2 regions of the Bradyrhizobium sp. AUGA SZCCT0177 genome follow, and region 2 is predicted to be linked to the other one. Evidence: predicted binding sites of a transcription regulator. Region 2 holds the regulator's gene; the other holds the start of a gene.
What was found. The regulator LexA, encoded in region 2, represses DNA repair genes until DNA is damaged. The targets are predictions, from matches to a motif close to TGTTCNNNNTGTGTTCNG.
Positions count from the first base shown of each region.

Region 1: a site for LexA is predicted at 2,527-2,544, ahead of JQ597_RS03195 (single-stranded DNA-binding protein). Genes of this name have one in related genera too.

Region 1 covers NZ_JAFCMA010000002.1:184,253-188,448, reverse strand. Annotated here, with positions in the region: gene gyrA (DNA gyrase subunit A) at 1-962, opposite strand, end outside; gene JQ597_RS03200 (DUF2306 domain-containing protein) at 1,188-1,586, opposite strand; gene JQ597_RS03195 (single-stranded DNA-binding protein) at 1,843-2,334, opposite strand; gene JQ597_RS03190 (outer membrane protein) at 2,799-3,554, shown strand; gene JQ597_RS03185 (ubiquitin family protein) at 3,538-3,711, opposite strand; gene uvrA (excinuclease ABC subunit UvrA) at 3,886-4,196, shown strand, end outside.
Region 2 covers NZ_JAFCMA010000001.1:370,027-374,222, reverse strand. Annotated here, with positions in the region: gene JQ597_RS01940 (ComEC/Rec2 family competence protein) at 1-305, shown strand, start outside; gene JQ597_RS01935 (hypothetical protein) at 348-764, opposite strand; gene JQ597_RS01930 (hypothetical protein) at 904-1,143, opposite strand; gene lexA (transcriptional repressor LexA) at 1,391-2,098, opposite strand; gene JQ597_RS01920 (molybdopterin molybdotransferase MoeA) at 2,313-3,524, opposite strand; gene JQ597_RS01915 (HAD family hydrolase) at 3,537-4,163, opposite strand.

The DNA of each region.
Region 1 (4,196 bases), on a different contig from region 2:
ACCGCTTCGCGTTTCAGTTCGACGACGACGCGCAGGCCCTCGCGGGACGATTCATCGCGCAGGTCCGAGACGCCCTCGATCTTCTTCTCGCGCACCAGTTCGGCGATGCGCTCCACCATGGTGGCCTTGTTCACCTGGTAGGGAATTTCGGTGATGATGATCGCTTCGCGGTCCTTGCGAATTGTGTCGATCGCGACCTTGCCGCGCATCACGATCGAGCCGCGGCCGAGGTGATAGGCCGAACGGATACCCTGGCGGCCGAGGATGATGCCGCCGGTCGGAAAATCGGGGCCGGGTACGATGTTGATGAGGTCGTCGATCCCGAGCGCGGGGTTGTCGATCAGCGCCGTGCAGGCGTCGATGACTTCGCCGAGATTGTGCGGGGGGATGTTGGTCGCCATGCCGACGGCGATGCCGCCGGCACCGTTGACCAGGAGGTTCGGGAACTTGGCCGGCAGAACCGACGGCTCTCTCTCCGAATTGTCGTAGTTGGCCTGGAAATCGACGGTGTCCTTGTCGATATCGCCGAGCACGGCGAGCGCCGATTTCGTCAGGCGCGCTTCGGTATACCGGTAGGCCGCCGGGGGATCGCCGTCGACCGAGCCGAAGTTCCCCTGCCCGTCGATCAGCGGCACGCGCATGGAGAATTCCTGCGCCATCCGGACCATCGCGTCGTAAATCGACTGGTCGCCGTGCGGATGATACTTACCAATCACGTCACCGACGACGCGCGCGGACTTGACGTACTTCTTGTCCGGCGTGTGCCCCTGCTCGTACATCGAGTACAGAATGCGGCGATGCACGGGCTTGAGGCCGTCGCGGGCATCCGGCAGCGCACGCGCCACGATCACGCTCATGGCGTAATCGAGGTAGGAGCGCTTCATCTCGTCCAGAATGGAAACGGGACGAATATCGGAAGGCGCCGGCGGCTCGCCGGGCTTGTTCTCATCGTTATCAGACAAAGGGGGAATCCGGTCAGTTCTAGGCTGGGAATCATATAGCGTATCGGGGTGCTTTTAACCACCCCAAGGCGCTCCCGGCCAGCTGTTTTTCCCTTCGTTTTTTCATGGACTTACAGGACCCGCGGCGCCCTTCCGGCAAGTCATCGCGCCAGCCATTTCCGGGCTCCCGATACGGCCGCTTCGCGGCCAAATCCAGCTCGTCAAAACCGGTGTTCTCAGCGTCGCCTATTGGCCGAAAACCACCGCGTGCATGATCCGCCCGGGAACGAAGGTGAACAGCCCCGCAACAACCAGCGCGCCGGCAAAGATCGAGATCATCGTGATCTTGTGGCCGCGGACCTTGTGCCGGCGCGCGTACCAGACGCCGAGCACCAGCATGATGGGCGTGAAGATCGACAGCAGATGGATCGGGCTCCAGGGACCCAGCAGCCTGATCTCGTGGATCCAGAACGAGGAGATCGCGACCACGGCCATCAGGCCAACCCAGATCCAGCCAAGCGTCCGGTGCGGCAGCGTTCCCTTCGGGGCCGCGAACTGGACCACGCCAAGCGCAAAGGCCGCCATCGCCGCAAAGGCATGAAACGGGATCGCGGGGGCGGCATCCAGCAGCGGCGCGAAGCTCATGACGGACGCTCCCCAGGGTTCCATCCGGCGACGGCCCGCGCGATCGCCGAACGCAAGACGAAAAACGTTAAATCAATATCCTAATGTAAATATCATTCACATAGACGCGAGTCAGAATGCTGCATCGCACAAGCGCATGCCCATGGAATCAACCCGTTGGATCAGATTTTTAAGAATACACACGAGCCAACCGAGCTTGCGCGAACCCGCTGTCTTTTGGACAGCACGCAAACCCGGTTGGTCTGACAGGCCCCGATCAGAACGGGATATCGTCGTCCATGTCGTTGTTGCGGCCGGCGCCGGCGGCTACCGCGCGGCGCGGCGCGGAAGTGGCCTGGCCGCCGCCAAAATCGCCGCTGGAATCGTCGGAGCCAAAACTGCCGCCGCCGCCGCCGGAGCGGCCGTCGAGCATGGTCAGGGTCGAATTGAAGCCCTGCAGCACCACTTCGGTCGAGTATTTCTCGACCCCACTCTGGTCGGTCCATTTGCGGGTCTGCAGCGCGCCCTCGATGTAAACCTTGGCGCCCTTCTTCAGGTACTGCTCGGCGACCTTGCAGAGCCCTTCATTGAAGATCACCACGCGGTGCCACTCGGTCTTTTCCTTGCGCTCGCCGGTGCCCTTGTCGCGCCAGGTTTCCGAAGTCGCGATGCTCAGATTGGCGATCGGCCGCCCGTCCTGTGTCCGCCGGATTTCCGGATCCTTGCCGAGGTTTCCGACCAGGATCACCTTGTTCACGCTTCCCGCCATCGTCGCTCTCCACTCAAAATCGGGACCAAAAAACTGCTGCCCGACCGCTGCAATCGGCCGGCACGGGCCGCCGGATTGGCCGCCTCATCCTGTCAGGACATTTGAGACGACCCTATACGCCCGATGGCCGCCCCGACTTAGCGATCCCTCGGCAAAGCAGCGGTTATCCACATATAGCATTGCCCGCGGCATTGTTCCAGTTTTGTTCTACGCAACCTCAGGTCATCCACGCCCGGCCGGTATTTCGGTATTCGCATCGTGCCGTGGCCGGCGCTGCGCGACGGATATTCTAAACAAATCATTACCTTGAAGGGTCCGCACTTCACCCGCGAGTGTTGCATTTCGGAGACGGCATTTCCGGTTGAATCGGCGTATGGATTTATCCAACGGCGCGGCGCTCGCGTCTTGGACGAAAACGCTTCGGGACCAACGGGAAGCGGACAACGGACTGGGGACTATTTGAAATGAAGAAGTTTTTGCTGGGTACGGTTGCTCTCGTTGCCTTTGCGGCTCCCGCCGCTGCGGCTGATCTCGCTGCGCGTCCTTACACCAAGGCGCCCCCGATGATCGCGGCCATTTACGACTGGAGCGGCTTCTACGTCGGCGCCAACGGTGGTTGGGGTACGAGCCGCAAGTGCTGGGACGCCTTGAATGGCGCTGGCGTGTTCGTTGCCAGCGAAGGTTGCCACGATGCAAGCGGCGGCACCGCCGGTGGCCAGATCGGTTATCGCTGGCAGGCTGGCACGTGGGTGTTCGGCGTCGAAGGACAGGGCAACTGGGCCGACTTCAGCGGCAGCAGCGTGAGCCTTGGACCCGTGGGCTTTGGCGCGGGAACGACCATTCGCTCGAAGGTCGACGCGTTCGGCCTGCTCACCGGTCAGGTCGGTTACGCCGCCAACAACGTCCTGTTTTACGTCAAGGGCGGTGCGGCTGTGACCGCCGATCGCTATCGCGTCAATGCCACTGTCGGCAACGCTCTGATCGCCTCGTCCAACGATGACAACCGCTGGGGTGGCGTGGTCGGTGTCGGCCTCGAATACGGCTTCGCCCCGAACTGGTCGGCCGCCGTCGAATACGATCATCTGTTCATGGGGAACCGAACCGCCACCTTTACGAATGTGGCTGGCGGCACCTTCAGCGAACGCATCCGCCAGGACGTCGATCTCGTGACCGTGCGCGTCAACTATCGCTGGGGCGGCCCGGTCATCGCGAAGTACTGAGCTTCGCTGCACCAAACGATTTGATGAAAAGGCCGGCCTCGCGCCGGCCTTTTTGTTTTGAGGTGGCCATTTTTGTTTTGAGGTGGCCTTTTTGTTTGAGCGCATTTTGCTTGAGCGCATTGGTTCCGCCCACGGCTCCGCTGCCATCTGCTGCCATTGCGATCCCTTGGCAACTCATTGCAAAACAAACCGTTGATGGCTCGCTGCGAGCACTGGAAATCCCGCCCCGTTCTTCCTACGTTCCAGCTTTCTGCCATCGGCGCCCGGCTTAGGTCTTCCCTGGCCATGCGCGCCCAACGTGGCGCGCCTCCACGCGCCTGGAAATGCCGATATGGATGAAGTGCTGAGGGCGAAGCGCCAAACCAACGCCGGCTCGGGAACGCGCGCGATAACGATCCGCGGCGCGCGCGAGCACAATCTGAAAAACATCGACGTCGAGATTCCCCGCGACAAGCTCGCGGTGTTCACCGGTCTGTCCGGCTCCGGCAAATCCTCGCTCGCCTTCGACACCATCTATGCCGAGGGCCAGCGCCGCTACGTCGAGTCGCTCTCCGCCTATGCGCGCCAGTTCCTCGAGATGATGCAGAAGCCCGACGTCGACCAGATCGACGGCCTGTCGCCGGCGATCTCGATCGAGCAGAA
Region 2 (4,196 bases):
CGGAAGCGCTGGCGGATGATTGTGAGCGCGCGGCGCTGGTGGTCACCGCAAGGCAGGCGCCTGCGGCGTGCGGCGCCTCGGTGATCTCTGCGGAGCGTCTGCGGCGGCAGGGCGCCATGGTGCTGCGGCGAAGCGGCAGCGGATTTACCATCGATGCCGTCAAGCTCCGGGGCGTCGATCGTCCATGGTCGCCGGCGATCGCGGGCGAGGGGGACGCGGAGACAACCATCCTCGCGCCGCGCCGTACGGCGCCGCGTGCGGTCGATGCGACCCCGTCGGAAGCGGATCTCCAGGCCGAGGAATAAGGATTCACGTTCCCCGGCGGGGCGCGACCGGCGGCGCGGAATTCAACCGGTGGAAAGCGGTGTCGCCGTGTCCGCCTTCGTTGTTGTGCGCTCGGGAATCGGATGCACCACCGGCAATTGCAGCACGGTGACGCGCTGACCCTCGCAAAGCTGCGTCACCAGCACATGGCTGCCGTCGGGAAATTCGATCGCGTCGTGGTGACGTTCCTTGATATGCGGATCGATGGTGTTGAACTTGCCGACGCGAAAACCGATCGTCCGCGTCCAGATCCAGCGATTGTCGTATTTGACGTCTTGCGCGAAGGCCAGTTCGGTCCCGGGCAGCATGCAGACCGCGACTGCGGGGTCGCGTTCGCTGGCAAAGCCGCGGGTCGAGGTGCCGCGGAAGGTGGTCGATATCAATGTCTCGCCGACCTCAGCAGGACGCGTTGCCATCGCGTGCAAACTATAGTCACACATCGGATCGCTCCCTCGTAAGAGATAGAGACCCGTGCCTCCCTCGAGGCGCTGGCCTCTATCAGAGTGGACTTGAGCAAAGTCTATTCCTGTTCTGGGCAATAGTGCGACGGAAAGGCCGGCGTGCCCGATCACAAACGCGCTACGACGGCTGCGGATCTTCGGGCATCGGCGGCAGCGGCAGTTCGAAGGCGCCGAGATGGAATTGCTCCCTTCCGTCGTCGGCAATCCCGGGCAGCGCGACCAGCGTGAACGCAGCCTCCGGATATTGCTGCCAGATCGCGAGATCTTCCGCCGTCACCATCAGCCAGCCGAACCGGAGCATGTAGCGGCCCGGCTCGGTCACGAGTCCCGCCCTCTGCCAGGTGATCTTGGTGATCATACTGCTGACCACGTCTCGTCCCCCCGGTTTTTGCGTCTTCGAGTTGAAAACGCGTCAAACCAACCATCCTCGCCCGCACAGTTTTTGCCGCATTCTGGGCAATTGTGCGACGCGCGGCCCCACCGTTCTCCGTCAGGGCCGGGTCTTGATCTTGCAGCCAACAACGTGGATGCCCGGCACAAGGCCGGGCATGACGCGCTTACGGATGTCGTTACCGAACAGAAGCGCCCGCGAAAGCGGGCCGCCCTCAGTACTTCCGGTACAGCCCGATCAGCTTGCCCTGAATCCGGACCCGGTTCGGCGGCAGGATGCGGACTTCATAGGAGGTGTTGGCAGGCTCCAGCGCGATCGAGGCGCCGCGGCGGCGGAAGCGTTTCAGGGTGGCTTCCTCCTCGTCGATCAGCGCCACCACGATATCGCCGGTGTCGGCGGTCTCGTTGCGCTGGATCAGCGCCATGTCGCCGTCGAGAATGCCGGCGTCCACCATGGAATCGCCGCGGACTTCGAGCGCGTAATGTTCGCCGGAGCCGAGCATGTCAGGCGGTACGCTGATGGTGTGGCTGCGGGTCTGCAGCGCCTCGATCGGGGTGCCGGCGGCGATCCGGCCCATGACGGGAACGGCGACCGGACGGTTGCCATCGTCCTCGGCGGACGCACTGGCGGCGCGGACCTTGCCGAGCGTGCCTTCGATGACGCTGGGAGTGAAGCCGCGGCGGCCGTTGCCGTTACCGGCGCCCGCAAGCTCGGGCAGCTTGATGACTTCGATGGCGCGGGCACGGTTGGGCAGGCGGCGGATGAAGCCGCGCTCTTCCAGGGCGGTGATGAGGCGGTGGATGCCGGACTTGGAGCGGAGGTCGAGCGCATCCTTCATTTCGTCGAAGGAGGGCGGCACGCCGGCTTCCTTGAGCCGTTCGTTGATGAAACGCAGAAGTTCATACTGTTTGCGCGTAAGCATCTCGAGCAATCCCCCGGTTGGCGCGTCGTAATTCGTGGTCGTTCAGTTCAGTTGCGAGTGCGGTCTCAAATTCGGAAGTCCAAAACTCCCATTTGTAGACACTAGCTCTCGAAACAAATCATGAACGAACACTATATGTTCGATACATGTTCCGCAACCACTTAATTTCAGGTGAACGCGCGCCGACTTCGCCCGAACAGGCCGCCGCGATGCGTCATTCCGGCAGGCGCAGGAACTCGCATGGCGTGCCTTTCGGCAGCGCCGGCGCAAACGGCGGACGTATCAAAAGCGCCCGTGCCGCAGCGAGATTTCCAAGCAGCGACGAGTCCTGGTGGCTCACCGGCACCGCGATCAACGCACCGTCCTCGCGCTCTTCAAGTCGTGCGCGAAGATAGTCTTCGCGCTGGTCGTTGGCGGGGAGATCGCGGCCGAGCAGGGCGGTCTCACGCGCGTGATGGATGGTTTTTCGGCCCGACAGCGCGCGAATCAGCGGCACCAGAAACAGGAAACCACAGACATAGGACGAGACCGGATTGCCGGGCAGGCCGATCACCCGCATCGCCCCGAGGCGCCCGTGCATCATCGGCTTGCCCGGCCGCATCGCGATGCGCCAGAACGCCATGGCCACGCCCTCGGCCTCCAGCGAGCGCTTGACGAGGTCGTGGTCGCCGACCGAGGCGCCGCCCATCGTGATCAGGATGTCGGCGCCCGATGCGCGGGCGCGGCGGATGCCGTCGGTGGTCGCCTCGACCGTGTCGGCGGCGATGCCGAAATCGATGGTCTCGGCGCCCTCGGCCCGCGCCAGCGCGCGCAGCGCATAGCCGTTGGAGTAGACGATCTGGCCGGGGCCCGGGATCGAGCCCGGCATCACCAGCTCGTCGCCGGTGGCGAGCACCGCCACCTTGGGGCGGCTGATCACGGCGAGTTCCGGATAGTTCATGCCGGCGGCGAGCGACAGGTCGCGTTCGGTGAGGCGGCTTCCCCTGGTGAGCAGCACATCGCCCTCGCGGAAATCGGCGCCGGCGGCGCGGATATGCCGTCCCGGTTTGGCGGTTTCCGTGATCGTGACGTGGTCGCCGCTGGCAGCCGTGTCTTCCTGGATGATGACGGCGTCGGCGCCATCAGGGATCACCCCGCCGGTGAAAATCCGGACCGCTTCGCCCGGGCCCACCATGCGCTCGAACGGGCGGCCCGCCGCGACTTCGCCGATCACCTTCAGCCGCGCGGAGAGGTCGGCGGCGTCGGCCGATCGCACCGCATAGCCGTCCATCGCCGACATCGCCTGCGGCGGCTGGGTGCGCTTTGCCGCAAGGTCGCGCGCGAGCACCCGATGCCAGGCCGTGTCGAGTGCGGCCATTTCTTCCGCCAAGGGATCGGCGCCCGCAAGGATCGCGGCCAGTGCATCAACGACCGGCATCAGGGCCACGGCAACACCCTCTCAAATTCCCAGCGCGGCGAGCGCCTTTGCGACGTCATCCGGCCCTGTCACATGTACCGCGGCCAGGCCGCGCGCCCGCGCGCCGTCGATGTTCGCGGCGGAATCGTCGAAGAACACGATGCGGGAGGCGGGAACACCGATCGCCTTGACGACGTGATCATAGGCCGCCGCATCGGGCTTTCGAAGCCCGATCGTCGATGACAGGTAGATTTCGCGGAAATGGCCGAGCACGCCGGCATAGGCCTGGCTGAAATGCACGACATGCGCGTTATTGGTGTTGGAGAAGGCATAAAGCGGCAGGCGTTGTCCGGCGCGCGCCAGCGATGCGGCGATATCGGGCATTTCGCCGGCGAAGATCGCGTTCCAGCCTTCCAGGAACTGGGCGTCCGATATCCCGATGCCGAGTGAGCCACGCAGGCCTGCGAAGAATTCGGCGTCGCTGATCTCGCCCCGCTCGTGGCGATGCCAGGCATCATTGGGCAAGAACCGCTCGACCAGCTGTGCCGGCTCGCAGCCGGCATGGCCGGCCCAATTGGCCACCACCTTGCCGAAGTCGATATCGAGTACGACGCGTCCAAGATCGAACAGGAGCGCGTCGGCGGAGTTGGGGAGAAGCGGGGCGTTCATGCCAGACGTTTACAAAACTGGACCGCTCTGGGC